Regions from separate parts of the Paenibacillus glucanolyticus genome, predicted to be linked through region 2. Evidence: riboswitches for the same ligand, from Rfam matches in the RefSeq annotation. Region 2 holds a riboswitch; each other region holds the start of a gene.

Region 1 (4,711 bases), 2.4 Mb from region 2:
ATATCTCCTCCGGCGTCCCCTGCTCGACGATCAAGCCGTCCGCACCGAATATGACCCGGTCGGCGATTTCCTTGGCAAAATCCATTTCATGCGTAATCAGCATCATCGCCATATCGCCTTCTTCCGCGATTTCCCGGATCACCTCCAGCACCTCGCCTACCAGCTCCGGATCCAGAGCCGAGGTCACCTCGTCGAACACCATCACCTTCGGCCGCATGACCAGCGCTCGTGCGATAGCAACACGCTGCTTCTGCCCCCCGGACAGATTGGCCGGGTACATCTTCAGCTTGTCGTCCAAGCCGACTTTGCCCAGCATGGAGACGGCCCGCTCCTCCGCCTCCTCCTTGGATAAACCCAGCACTTTGCGCGGGGCCTCCGTCACATTGCGAAGCACACTCATATGCGGGAACAGATTAAAATGCTGGAAAACCATACCGACGCTGCAGCGCATTCGATGCAAATGCTTCTCGTTTGCCCGAACAAGCCTGCCCTTCTCTTGCATATGCCAGAGAAGCTCACCATCAACCTCGATGGTGCCTTCGGTCGGTTCCTCCAGTGTCATTAACATCCGCCCCATCGTCGTTTTGCCCGAGCCGCTCGGACCAATAACAGCCACCTTTTCTCCAGGCTGCATCTCCAGATCGATGCCTTTAAGCACCTGGAGATCACCAAACGACTTCGTCACGCCCTTGTATCTCACCATCGGCTTCACTTCCGCTGCCGGGTTTGGATCAGGCTGCGGCACCTCGGCTCCGGCAAACGCATCAATTACTACTGCGTTCAATAGACTCCCTCCTTATTTTCCACGCTGCAGATTCATTCGTTTCTCCAGCCTTTGCACCAGCAAAGACGCGATATAACTGATAATTAGAAACAGAATGCCAACCAGCGTATACGGCTCGAATGCACGAAACGACTGGGAAACGATATTCTTGGCTGTCAGCATCATCTCAACAAGCGTAATGGCACACAGAATCGGTGTTTCCTTAAACATGACAATCAAATAATTGCCCAGCACCGGAATAATAGGCGGCACCGCTTGCGGCAGAATAATGCTCCGCCAGGTTTGGGCTTTCGTGTAATTCAGAGCAGTTGCAGCTTCCCACTGCCCCTTGGGGACCCCTTCGATGCCAGAACGATACACTTCGGACAGATACGTGCTGTAATGCAGCCCAAGACCGATCACCCCGGCATAGAAGGCCGGAATGGAGATTCCGGTAAGGAGCGGCAGACTGTAGTACAGGAAGAAGACCTGAACCAGCAGCGGTGTATTGCGGATAAATTCGATAATACCTTTGGTCATGAGCGACACAGGCTTCCACTGGCTTCGAGCAGCAAAGGCAAACAGCAGCCCGATTATCAAGGCCACCACAAAAGCGCAGAGCGTCACCCATACCGTCATTTTTAATGCACTCAGCAATTCCGGCAGGATATCAAACACATAATTCCAATCCCACATCCGCTATAGCCTCCCCGCCGTCCATTTACGCTCCAGCAACCGAACTGCCATCGAGACAAGCGTAGCTATGACAAAATACATAAGAAGCAGCAGCACCAGAATCTCGGTTGTCCAGGAAATATAGTTGTTGCGCAGCACCATGGCCTGATACGTCAGATCCGCCATCGTGATGAAATAGACAAGTGACGTAGATTTGATGAGTTCCACCAGCTGATTTCCGAATGGCGGGAGCATTCGCAGTGAAGCTTGAGGCAATATAACATTCCACATCCTTTGCCATGGCTTCATATTAAGCGCCACCGAAGCTTCCCACTGTCCTTTTGGAACAGCCAGCACCGTGCTTCGGACAATCTCGGAGCCATATGCGCCAAAGTTGAATCCAATCGCAAGGATGGCTGCCAGCATTTTGGGAAGCTCAATGCCGATAAACGGAAGAGCAAAATACAACCAGAACAGCTGCACCAGCAAGGAGGTTCCCCGAAAGATTTCCACATACACGGCTGTAACCGTGCGGACGATCCACAGCTTCGACAGTCTGGATAAACCGGCTGCGAAGGACATGGCAATGGCCAGAACAGCTGAAAAGAAGGCGACCAAAACCGTAATCTCCGCTCCTTTCAGCAGAGTAGGAAGAAAATCGATCCATGAATTCGGCATACTATTCACCGCAAAGCGCAGCGGCTGTCATCTCGCCCGGCAGCTCTTCTTCGGTAAATCCAAACTTCTGCAAGATCTCCAGCAGCTCACCTGACTCCTTCATTTTTTCAAGCTCCGCATTATAAGCCTCCTGGAATTCGGTATCCGCTTGACGGAATGCCGTGGCCCCATAGCCCCGAACGCTTTCACCGTCGATGACCGGCTGTTCGAAATCCGCGACGCGTTCGATGTTGTCATCGCTGGCCGAATCCAGCATCGCCTGCAGGGACGGTCCCGTCATGGTAATCGCCTGCACCCGGTCTGCCTGGAGGGCACTGATGGCCGAGGCCTGATCGGGAACCTGTATGATCCGGTCCGAAGGGATGCCTGACTTCTCCATATAGCCGATTTCAACCGCGCCAGTCATGACGGCCACCTTCGCCTGATCATCCTTGGCAATATCTTCGTAACTTCCGAGTCCACTTGGATTCCCTTGCTTCACGGCAAGAGCTTCCCCTATGCTGTACTCCGGATTAGCAAACAAAACGGCGGAGCAGCGGTCCGGATTGATGAACATGCCTGCAGTGATCAGGTCAAACCGTTCCGCCTGAAGCCCGGCAACCAGGGAGCCGAACTCCGTAAGCTCACCTCTCATCTCCTTAATGCCAAGTCGCTCCAGAATGACACGGGCAATCTCAACGGCTTCGCCTGTAAGCTCCCCGCTGGCCTCTTTGTAGGCATAAGGCTTTTCATTGGCAAAACCTACGGTAATATACCCCTGCTCTTTGGCCCGTTCCAGCGTGCTCCCCTTATCGCCGCAGGCCGCGACCGATACCACCATAACCAATGACAACAACAGCACAACAACTTTCTTCAACACCTTCCACAACCTTTCGAAATGATTTTGTTGTTCCTAAAAACGGCATGAGGAAATTATCCATGTTAACACATGTGTTAACTCGGATATGTGACATTCAGACACACTTGCACAGTCCGGGGGCTCAGGGGAGAGGTTGCATCCATTTCCCTGTGCCTTGTAAACCCAAACCGTCTGACTGATTCAATTGGCTAAACATTAGCAGGCATTGCCCTCCTCTTTTGCAGAATACAAAAAGACCACCAAACAGGGGATCTAGACATAGCTCCGCCAGCAGGGGGTCAAAAAATAGAGAAAAGGCCCCTATAGAGAATAAAGGGCCTTTGTTATGAACATCCATTATGTATACAAGACCCATCCACTGCTGACGAGGTTAGCTGACGGACTCGGGTAAGATGGTACCCTACACTCGTGAATTCAAGTGACTCGCCCCTGATGAAACTGGTTCCCCCGCTCTCCGGAAATGTATGCCGGAAACTAAGCGTGTGTTCATGATAAAGGGAAGCTCAGTAAAAGTCAAACCCCTGGAGCTGCATTTTCTGGAAATTCGGAGGTGAAATCAGCGCTCTTCCAAGGCATATTAGTAGCCATAATCTCCACAAATTCAGGGCTGTCCCCTGCCTGTCGCCTCCTTGTTCGGAGGTGTGTTTTTCGCTATACAGCAGGCATTGCGCCCATCAGATAACAGATAATTCATGCGGTAGATCATTCATGACATGAATCATGAACGATGCAGAGGAGACAAGCCCTCAACTTCGAAACAGAATTTTTTTTCAACACGATCCATTATAAGCTTTGTTAGCCCCCAATTTCGCTATTCCAATATCATCACGATCGCTTTTTTTCGCTATTCGTTTATAGACTGATTCCTCAGAGGCTATCGTACATTCTTAAAATAATAGGTATATATCTATCATTTATAAGCTGTTAACCCATGCGGCTAAGAGAGCATCTGCGTAGTATAAAGCAAATCTAAAGGAGGTGCTTGATTTGGATTGTTCTTCTAGAAAGAGAAAATTGTGTGCTCTTAAAAAGATAGAGAAAAAAGTACTGCACGCCAAGAAAAAAAGATGTCCTGATAACGGCAATAGTGGTAAAGGTGGACACAAACCGATTCGTCGCCACTGTGTCAGAGGCCCCCGCGGACCGGTTGGACCGCAGGGACCTCTTGGACCAGTCGGACCTGTGGGGCCGGTTGGAGCTCTTGGACCCGTTGGACCTGTCGGGCCAGCTGGGCCAATTGGGCCTGCTGGACCTGCTGGATCGTCAACAGGCATTCCGGGTCCAACAGGACCTGCAGGACCCGTTGGACCTGTCGGACCTGTCGGACCTGTCGGACCTGCCGGTGCTGCTGGAGCGATCGGACCCGTTGGTCCTGCTGGAGCCGTCGGCCCTACTGGGCCAACAGGGGCTACTGGGTTGCCAGGTGGAGGAGCGATCATTCCTTTCGCATCCGGCATACCTCTTGCGCTTACAACCATTGTTGGAGGTTTGGTCGGAACGGTTGGTCTCGTAGGCTTCGGTATTTCGGGTCCAACCGTTACGCTCGCTGGCGGAACGATCGACCTTACGGGTGCGGGAGGTACTGCGCTTGACTTTGCTTTCAATACGCCACGCGCAGGCACCATCACGGCAATTTCCGCAACCTTCAGCAACACCTTGGCACTCGACCTGCTTGGAACTACTGTTACGGTCACAGCCCAGCTGTACAGCGCTCCGGCTACAAGCAATATCTTCAC
Region 2 (4,711 bases):
TTATATTCATAAAATACGCCCTCTTTTTCCCATTTGTCAATATATTTGTTGTTTGGAGGTCATTAAGTTACAATAACTGGAGATTATCTTCTTTAAGGAGGGGGCTCTATGCATCATTTTAATGAGATATTCGTTCAATTGTTAATTCTACTAGCGGTTTCGATGGGGGTTATCGCGGTAGCCAAAAAAATGAATCAGCCCTACTCTATTGCTCTTGTTATCGTAGGTCTGCTGCTTGGATTGATCCACGTGCCGGTGCTGGATGAAGCCGAATCTTTCATCACCCAATCGAATGTGTTTCAAGCGATCATTATTTCCCTGTTCCTGCCAATCCTTCTCGGGGATGCTACGCTAAAGCTTCCATTCTCGCATCTTCGTGAACAAGGCAAGCCGGTGCTTGCCCTTGCTTTTGGCGGCACCTTGCTCTCTTTTCTTCTTATTGCTCTTGCCATGTACGGGCTTATGGGATTACCTTTAGTCGTTGCATTTACCTTTGCGGCTTTAATGAGCGCCACAGATCCGATCAGTGTCATCTCCATCTTCAAGTCTTTAGGCGTACCGAAGAAAATCGTGACGATTATTGAAGGGGAATCGTTGTTTAATGACGGAATTGCCGTTGTGTTGTTTCAGATCTCTTCCGTTTATTTACTTACATATATGGAAATGGGCTGGGCGGGAGCAGGCAGCGGCCTATTGCTCTTTCTCAAGTTCAGTGTCGGCGGTATCGCAGTTGGAAGCTTGCTTGGGTATCTATTCTCACAGCTCATTCGCTTCTATGACGATTATCCGTTAGAGATTGCGTTCTCAATGCTCCTCTTCTTCGGAAGTTTCTTTATCGCCGAGCATTTCCATGTATCCGGTGTGATTGCCGTCGTCGTGGGCGGCTTGATTTTCGGCAGTTACGGAGCGCGCATCGGGATGTCGGAGACGACCAAGATGAACATTAATTCGTTCTGGGACGTCATCACGTTGATTGCAAATTCATTGATATTCCTGATGATCGGTCTCGAAATCAAACATATTAACTTCGCAGACAAATGGGCGTTAATCGGTGCCGCCATTCTGATCGTTCTCATCGGTAGGACTGTGGCCGTCTACGCGAGCCTGTACTTCCTGAGACCCTTCCCTTCATCATGGAAGATGGTTTTGAATTGGGGAGGGTTAAAGGGCAGTTTATCCATCGCACTCGCCTTAAGTTTGCCCTCAACCTTCGCCGGCCGCGACGATATACTCGTGCTCACGTTTAGTGTTGTCCTTTTCTCACTTCTCGTGCAGGGGTTAACCATCAAACCATTGGTTAAGAAGTTTGGATTAGCTAACCCCGTGAAGGAAAAAGACGGTGCGGATATGTAAGTAACCTTCGGGTAATCAAATAATAACTTGAAACGAGTATATACAAAACAAAGATTGAATTCTACCTCAACCCATGAATGACATTCATTGCCCATGGCAGACTGTTTACTTTTAGCTTATTTTAGCATAATATTTATTACAATAAATTTTATACGCATTACGCTTAATCCTCTATGAGGAACGGGGGAACCAACAAAAGCTGCTTAAGCTTTAGGGGTGAATTCTTTCTGATTAAGAAGGAACGGGAACTCTCAATCCCGAATCCGACAGCTAACCTCGTCAGCGTCTTGGGAGAGAACACTCTTCTACTTTGACTTGTCCAAAATTCGTACAGCCAAGGTCTGGAAGCAGATATATCTCTGCAACCAGGCCTTTTTAATTTAAGCTAATGTGGTAATTACCGTCTACTGAAGAATAAGAAAGGAATGATTTATCTGTTGAACAACGAAAAAATACTGGTATGCGTGTATTATGGTCCGAACGGCGAACGCCTCATCCGCCGAGGCGGTGAATTAGCCCATCTGCTTCAGTGTCCCCTGTTTGTGTTGAGCGTTATACCCTTACGTGAGAATGAGCTTGATCAGACACAAGAAAGGTATATGGCTGAGTGGCAAATGAAATGCGACGAATATGGGGCGACCTTTATCGTCAAACCAAACAAAGATCGCAAGGCTTCCGAAATCATAGCAGAAACTGCCAAAAACCTTCATATTACCCAACTCATCATCGGGCAGTCTGGACAAACACGATGGCAAGAAATTACGCGCGGGTCGTTTGTCAACGAACTCCTAAACCAGATTGGCGAAACGGATCTGCACATCGTGGCAGTTCAGAGGATGGATGAACAAATTACTGACACCCATGAACGAGGGATTCGAGTCGCCGTTTTCAAAGAGGGTCCTCATTATATAATCGGTAATAAGGAATCCGGGGGCAACCCTGTAGCCAGCGGACTATTTTTCAAAGAGTTGAATACCGATTTTGACACCGGTTTGCTAAAAATAAAAACAGATCAAGAAGTCCAATATCTAAAAATAAGTCACGGAAAAGTAATAGACTCGTCTTTATTCCAAAACAGAGAAATGTATGCCAAGGACGAAGATTAATAAGAAATGGGAGTGGAATTTGTGAGAAGACCCTCTATAAATTCAAACGATCGAAATACACAACATTCCGCTCCTGGCAAAATGGAGTTGTTCATCAACAAGCTTAAGAAAAAGATGAGCCCTCCCCAACTCATCATGCTTGTTTTTTTCACATTGATATTAATCGGAGCCGCATTGCTTGCGCTTCCCCACTCTTCCTCCACCGGAAGTTCAGTTGGTCTGCTGGATGCATTATTTACGGCAACGTCAGCAATATGCGTAAACGGACTCGTTGTCTTGGATACCGGCAGCGTGTTTTCAACTTTTGGACAAGTCATCATTATGATGTTGATCCAAATTGGCGGACTTGGCTTTATGACCTTTGGTGTCATGGTCGCCATTGTTTTGGGGAAAAGAATTGGCTTGAAACAACGGCTCATCATCCAGCAAACCACCTATTCGACTTCGGCACAAGGTTTGGTTAAATTGTCAATGTACATGGTACTTATCGCTTTCGCATTTGAAGCACTGGCAACGATTGTTCTAACACTTCGTTGGCAATCGGATTTTGGATGGGGGCAGGCGGCCTATTACGCCCTCTTCCATTCCGTTTCCGCATTCAACAATGCCGGTTTCGCCCTGTGGTCTGACAGCCTGACACCCTTCGTTGGCGATCCGATCGTCAATATTACGATTGTCCTGTTATTTATCATTGGAGGTCTCGGCTATATCGTCATTGTGGATGTATTCCAAAAACGTTCATGGAAAAAACTTTCGCTTCATTCCAAGGTTGTTCTGGTCGGGACAGGAACGCTGTCCCTGCTTGGTTTTCTATTTATATACTTTATGGAGAGCTGGAATCCGTCAACCTTTGGCCAATTGAGTGGGAGCGAACAAGTACTGGCTGCTTTTTTTCAAGGCATAACGCCACGAAGCTCGGGGTTTAATACGATTGATATCGGCAGTATGCTGGCAGCTTCTCAGTTCTTCATTATTATTCTGATGTTCATTGGTGCTGCTTCCGGAGGGACAGGCGGCGGTATTAAGATCAATACACTTGTTGTACTCATATTAGCTACAATCCAAACCTTTCGCGGGGGTGGTCAAATCCATGCCTTCAAGCGCAAAATAGCAGGCGAAACCGTTATGCGCGCACTGGCCGTTGTCATGAGTTCTCTGGTGGTTGTGCTGGGAGTTTCCCTATTGCTGACCATTTCAGAAGGAATGCTGGAAGAGCATTTTTTGGAAGTGCTGTTTGAAGCGACATCCGCTTTCAGCACTACTGGATTGTCGATGGGATTGACAAGCGAATTATCTCCCGTGGGGAAATTCATTGTAACCATAACGATGTTTGCCGGACGGCTGGGTCCCTTGACACTGGCTTACGCATTGGCTCAGAAAAAGCGTTCATCCAAAATTGGCTACGCGGAAGATCATATTTTGATTGGATAAGACGAGATAATAAAAAAGCCGCGAGTGCGGCTTTTTTTAATTATGTTGTGGCTAGTGCAGGTTTATTTCACCATTCAAGCTCACCTTTAATATCATTTCGGATCATCATCAGTTTCTAATTTTGCATTGGTTCCTTTGCATCAAATCGAGTGTTTTGATCTTAGACGTAGGCTTGATATTGTACGGGATCGTATTTGCGTAACAAAGCTAGAATCATTCTGTATTGTTTTTTTCATCTTACACGATCATTCTCCAAGCCTTGTTGACTTCATTCATGTTGGAGTTTGCAATATGGTATAGCTCATTATGTATCCCCCCTTTGACTTGGTTAAAGTCATCGATTAATTTCATGCATTTTTATAGGGGTATGATGGTTGGCGAGGAAGTTAAAGAACAAAGGCTGCTCCTTATAATTTCCCAATATTACGAATCGCTCTGTCCCAGTGCTTATACGAGCTTTTGTATTGTGATGATTTGTTTATAATTTTGAGACCTTTCTACATCTTCGTTTGAGATATTTGTTTGTTATGCTTTTATTTGGGAGCACGGATTCTTTGAATTTCGGAAAATCGGCTTCTCACAGAATACTCAATGAAGGAGGTTTCCATATGGGTTTGGAAAATGAAGCTTTCTCATTTTTCCCGTTCGGCGCTTTATTTTGTCTCACGCTGTTTTCTTTCCTAGCGGTTCGTGTATACGCGATTCGTCATCGACAAAAAGATGATCATCAAAAACATGACTTTGCTATGATTCTGAAGGAGCGAATGGCCAAAGGCGAAATAGATGAGAAGGAATATCGCATGCTGAAAGATTTTCTGTCT
Region 3 (4,711 bases), 3.3 Mb from region 2:
CTTTAAAGGAAGGCATTCCTTTACGACCTTTGGTTACAACGTTGAAGATGGCATCCGCATCCATATGTCCGCCTACCTGATTCAGAGCTGGTCCAGCGCCGCCTTGAAGCTGGTCACCGTGACAGCTAATGCAGCTTGCTTTCAGTGTGGCTTCCGCTGCGGCAGCATCGAGAGTCACTTCCGGCATGGTTGGCTTCTCTTCCTGAGCTACCTGTTCCTTACCTGGGAGCGTAAACATCAGCGCGATAGCCAACGCACATGCGACGAAGAACAATCCGCTCATGATCCATTTTTGCATCGTCATATCGTCCCTTCTATGTATACTGCACTTTTGCACTTGTCTCCATTATAAACCAACATCCCTAGACAGCATAGCCAGTTGTGACAAAAAAAGCAACGATCCAAAGAGGCTTCATAAAAAATACACAAATTTGTGCTTTTTCATATAGACAAGCTTACTATTCCTCATTTGCTGGAGGCTCATACACCATACAGTGGAAAATGCCTTTTCCCTGCGGAGTAAGCCGCTCATACGTATCGGTGATGCGAAATCCCGCCCCTTCATAAGCACGGATCGCACGCTCATTCCAGGTCATTACTTCCAGATCAATCTCATCCGTAGGCCTCCTGCGCCTGGCCTCCTGCGTTATGGTCTGCATAAATCGTTTACCCATTCCACGCCCGCACCAATCAGGCCGCATGCCAAGCCCGATCCGTGTCACTTCGTGTATGGGAAACAGCTGGGCAAACCCCCACAGAGAATCCTGGTCATCCAGAATCGAGATATATTGCTGCTGGCGTATGATCGGATCGCCAAATTCCACCTCGAGCCCTTTCATCTGCTCCCAAGGAAGGAAGCCATAGATATCGTAAGGAGGGGGATAGGACCAGGTGCATATTTCTTCAGCGTGTTCCTCACGCATGATGACGGCGCGAAATGAAATAGGGGTAACATCCATTGGTAGTTTCCTCCATTCGTATATTATCCATGTACCCTTTATATAAGGGAGCGAGCTGCATGAAAAAGCCCGTCAAAGAGAGGCGGGCTCTCCTTTAACGGGCAGTAGGTCTGTGCACTGGATCGTCAGCCTCTATCATCTAGGATGATGTATCGGCCGATTGTTCATACTTATCATCACTCATGATGCGTTTGGCACCGACGTAACGCTGATCATAGTAATCCTCAGCAAGTCGGTTGATGACGACACCTCGATTCGACGAGGCATGGGCAAACTTGCCATCGCCTACATAAATGCCAACATGGGATATACCGCTCCCCGTTGTGTTGAAGAACACCAAATCGCCAGCCCGCAGATCTTTGCGGGTTATGCTTGTCCCCATATCGAATTGAGAGCCGGATTGATGCGGGAGCTTCAGGCCGAGTTTGGCATACACATACATGGTAAAACCGGAGCAGTCAAATCCGCTCGTGGTTGTACCTCCATAACTATATCTTGTACCCAATACCTTATCAATTTCCTGGTCCAGCGCACTATCGGCAAACACGCTGCCAATGCCTGAAGTGAACAGTAACGTAATACTCAGGGCTGCCGCTGATAACGTCTTCTTCAGCATGAAGAGCTCCTTCCGCTGCCTGCGAGGTTAGCTTGAGGGTTCGGTTGAAGGTCCCCTATGATCCCTTGACAGCAAGATCAATTCACCCGTAAATGGTTCCCCCGCTTCCCATATCCATGGGAATTCGGCAATCGTAATCTATGTATTAAAGCACTTACATTAATGACAAAGTTGTTACTGTACCCATTCTATCAGACAGCAAACAAGCTTGGCAATTATTTCTTGATGACTTTCGCTATTATTCAATAGCATCAGCTGTCGAAGTGTCAGGTATAATCAATTATTTTCCAATATTGCGTTTAATGAAGGCCGGGAAGGGTATATAAAAGGTAAGGATCTTTATGAAGGGCTGCCAATAATGCTGATGAAGTTGTTTCTGGATTAATAAAATTTATATTTTTTTTGAAAAGCGGGAACTTTTTCGTTGTCCCAAACGTTATAGAGGTATACACAGTGAACAAAAGAAAAAAGCCGCTGGGTGAGATCGGCACAATCTCAAAACTCCAGGGCTCTCTTATAAGGATAAATCAATAAAGTTCCAATTAGTTGTAGTTTACAGCTACAGATTTGTACGTGCTTTGACTCATCACTCGCTTAGCGCCCACATAGCGCTGTGCGTAATAGCTTTGGCTTAGCGGACTGACAATGACACCGCGAGAAGATGAGGAATGAGCGAACTTTCCACCCCCAACATAAATACCCACATGAGATACACCTTTACCGGATGTGTTAAAGAACACGAGATCGCCAGCTTTCAAATTGCTCTTGGATACTGCCGTACCTACCTTGTATTGAGCGGTAGATGTTCGTGGCAGGCTGAGACCAAGCTTCTTGTAAACATAGGTGGTGAAGCCGGAGCAGTCAAAACCATTTGTTGTGGTTCCACCTGTTTTATAAGATACACCAATGGCTGGTTTGATTGCGGTATTTAATTTGGAATCGGCGAAAGCGCTTCCGGTCCCTAATGTGAGCGCGAGGGCTAGGCCGAGAGAAACGGCCGTTAACTTCTTTTTCAAAACGAAATGCTCCTTCCAATGCCTGCGAGGTTAGCTTAAGGGTTCGGTTGAAGGTCCCCTATGATCCCTCTCTTGCGAGATCAATTCACCCAAAACGGATCCCCCGCTTCCCAATCGATATGGGAATTCGGCTCCTTAAAATGTTGATGAACCCATTCATTGACGTCTGACGTTCCAACATGATTAACGAAATAACATAGTTCCAGCAAAAGTTACAGTAAAGATGACAAAGTTGTTACTAACATATTCGTTATTTTAGCAGAGTATTAACATTTTGGCAAACGAGGAAAGTGTATATTTAAACAAAAAAACCTGTCCCAGTCATGCTGGAACGGGTTTTTTTGTAATTTCGCGCTCTGAAATTTGTGATATGGAGGATAAATGAAATCCTATTTTCTGTAAAAATGGCAGGGATTAAGATCCATGTCGCTTCCGGTTACAGTTTATTCGCGAGCCTGTCGATCATACTATTGTAACGAAATGTAACTTCTAGGAGTGCTGTGAGGATGATGATTTCCACAGATGATACTGGGAGGAAATTACCCAAATTTGGAAAAGTCCATTTAGAAAATAGGAGGCTTGCTGAATAATTAAACCGATTAGTCCTGCCCAGATGAGTGAGGCAGAGCTAAGGAGCAGAAGTATAACAACGGCGGCACCGCCCACGGTTATGGACAGGAGGACTGCCGTGCCCAGATTGTTGAAGAGAGTTAGAATAGAGCTGATCATACCGGAATCACCGATACGGCCAAACTGCATATAGAGCAGGGATATCCGAATCAGATAGGCGTACAGGAACCAGCCTGCCGCATAGGGCAGCGCGTGGAGCAGCAGAGCGGGCTCCTGGATGCCGTTGAGCAGGATCGGGAGAATTTTGGGCACAATCCAGTAGCCGGGAGCAAAGGTGAGGATCAACTCGATCAGATAGAATATCGTCACGGGTTTCCACAGCTTCTGCATTCCCGTGAAGAAGAACAAGCCGCGTTCACCTTGGGCTTCCTGGTGGAGGTTATAGAAGATGCCTGCCCGTATGAGCGGGGTGAGCACCATCCGGATGAGCAGCAATCCAGCCAGAAGCCATCCGTAGGTATGGACCGTATTGCTTAACGTCAGGCTCATCTCTCCCTCGTAGAAGAACAATAGCCGGCTCAGTTCGTTAGGTGCAGAGTCTGGATACCGCATCAGAAGGGGAACGACGGCTGATTTTACAAGTCGGTACAGGCAATATCCCCACAGCAAACGGTATAAGAAGAGCAGAATAGAGACGTATAATTGGTCTTTAACACTGGTCCACCCTTGGCCTGCATAAGTTTTCATGTGCTCACCCCTCACCATGACAGGCTACCGAACAGCGTCTCCACGAGTTTGGTAATGCTGAGATTCCAGCGTGTCACCACTTTCGGATCCATTCCTGCCTTCATATAATTATTGATGTGTTTGTTCTCAAGAACCATGGAGTATTTCGGGTCAACCATCGCCCAGGATAGCGGCGAGGTGTAGTCCAGAGTGTAAGTGACTTTACCGTCCTTGCCACTCCAGGTTCGCTCCACGGTCTTGCCGTCCTCGAACGCAAATATGATCGGGACATCGGTAACATCTCCGTCTTTGCTTGTAATCTTGACCGTAGATTCATACTCTGGATTGTCCTGCGTCCCTTTATTTTTGGTTTTGATCAGATCGATTGCGACGTCCGCCATTTGGTTTCCATATACATACTGGTCAAAATAAGACTGCCAGGAGGTTTTGCTTACTTGTTCAACGACCTTCTGGAAGTCGGACGTGGTGGGGTGCTTGAAACGGTATTTCTGGGCATAGGTGTTCAGAATCTTCTCCATCATCCGTGGACCGACCTGCCGTTCTATGCCTTGCAGTACAAGTTTGCCTCTCGTGTAAACGTTCAGTGCATAGTTTTCGTGGGAGCTGTATTTCCAGGAATCCATTTTCAGCGGTGCAGGTGAGGTAATCGACGCTCCTTGAGCTGCGGTGTTGGAGGTAATGCCGTATTCCTTCTCCATCACTCTCTCTTCAGCATAGGTCGCAAAGGCCTCGTCCAGCCAGGCTTCCTCAAACTCGTTATTCGCAATAATCCCGTAAAAATATTGATGGGCGATCTCATGGAT

Evidence for each region. Region 2 has a riboswitch for cyclic di-AMP ahead of WDY75_RS15345 (universal stress protein). Riboswitches for the same ligand answer to the same signal wherever they lie in the genome.
Region 1: linked by a shared signal. The riboswitch ahead of ehuB (ectoine/hydroxyectoine ABC transporter substrate-binding protein EhuB) and the one ahead of WDY75_RS15345 (universal stress protein) in region 2 are both predicted to bind cyclic di-AMP.
Region 3: linked by a shared signal. The riboswitch ahead of WDY75_RS30205 (C40 family peptidase) and the one ahead of WDY75_RS15345 (universal stress protein) in region 2 are both predicted to bind cyclic di-AMP.

The regions. Positions count from the first base shown of each region.
Region 1 covers NZ_CP147845.1:863,651-868,361, reverse strand. Annotated here, with positions in the region: gene ehuA (ectoine/hydroxyectoine ABC transporter ATP-binding protein EhuA) at 1-784, opposite strand, end outside; gene ehuD (ectoine/hydroxyectoine ABC transporter permease subunit EhuD) at 797-1,459, opposite strand; gene ehuC (ectoine/hydroxyectoine ABC transporter permease subunit EhuC) at 1,463-2,116, opposite strand; gene ehuB (ectoine/hydroxyectoine ABC transporter substrate-binding protein EhuB) at 2,118-2,972, opposite strand; cyclic di-AMP (ydaO/yuaA leader) riboswitch at 3,322-3,466, opposite strand; gene WDY75_RS04020 (exosporium glycoprotein BclB-related protein) at 3,963-4,711, shown strand, end outside.
Region 2 covers NZ_CP147845.1:3,221,891-3,226,601, reverse strand. Annotated here, with positions in the region: gene WDY75_RS15350 (cation:proton antiporter) at 109-1,353, shown strand; cyclic di-AMP (ydaO/yuaA leader) riboswitch at 1,504-1,654, shown strand; gene WDY75_RS15345 (universal stress protein) at 1,791-2,459, shown strand; gene WDY75_RS15340 (TrkH family potassium uptake protein) at 2,541-3,890, shown strand; gene WDY75_RS15335 (hypothetical protein) at 4,499-4,711, shown strand, end outside.
Region 3 covers NZ_CP147845.1:6,569,079-6,573,789, reverse strand. Annotated here, with positions in the region: gene WDY75_RS30220 (c-type cytochrome) at 1-298, opposite strand, end outside; gene WDY75_RS30215 (GNAT family N-acetyltransferase) at 459-959, opposite strand; gene WDY75_RS30210 (C40 family peptidase) at 1,099-1,572, opposite strand; cyclic di-AMP (ydaO/yuaA leader) riboswitch at 1,577-1,715, opposite strand; gene WDY75_RS30205 (C40 family peptidase) at 2,118-2,591, opposite strand; cyclic di-AMP (ydaO/yuaA leader) riboswitch at 2,596-2,734, opposite strand; gene WDY75_RS30200 (hypothetical protein) at 3,081-3,908, opposite strand; gene WDY75_RS30195 (M1 family metallopeptidase) at 3,920-4,711, opposite strand, start outside.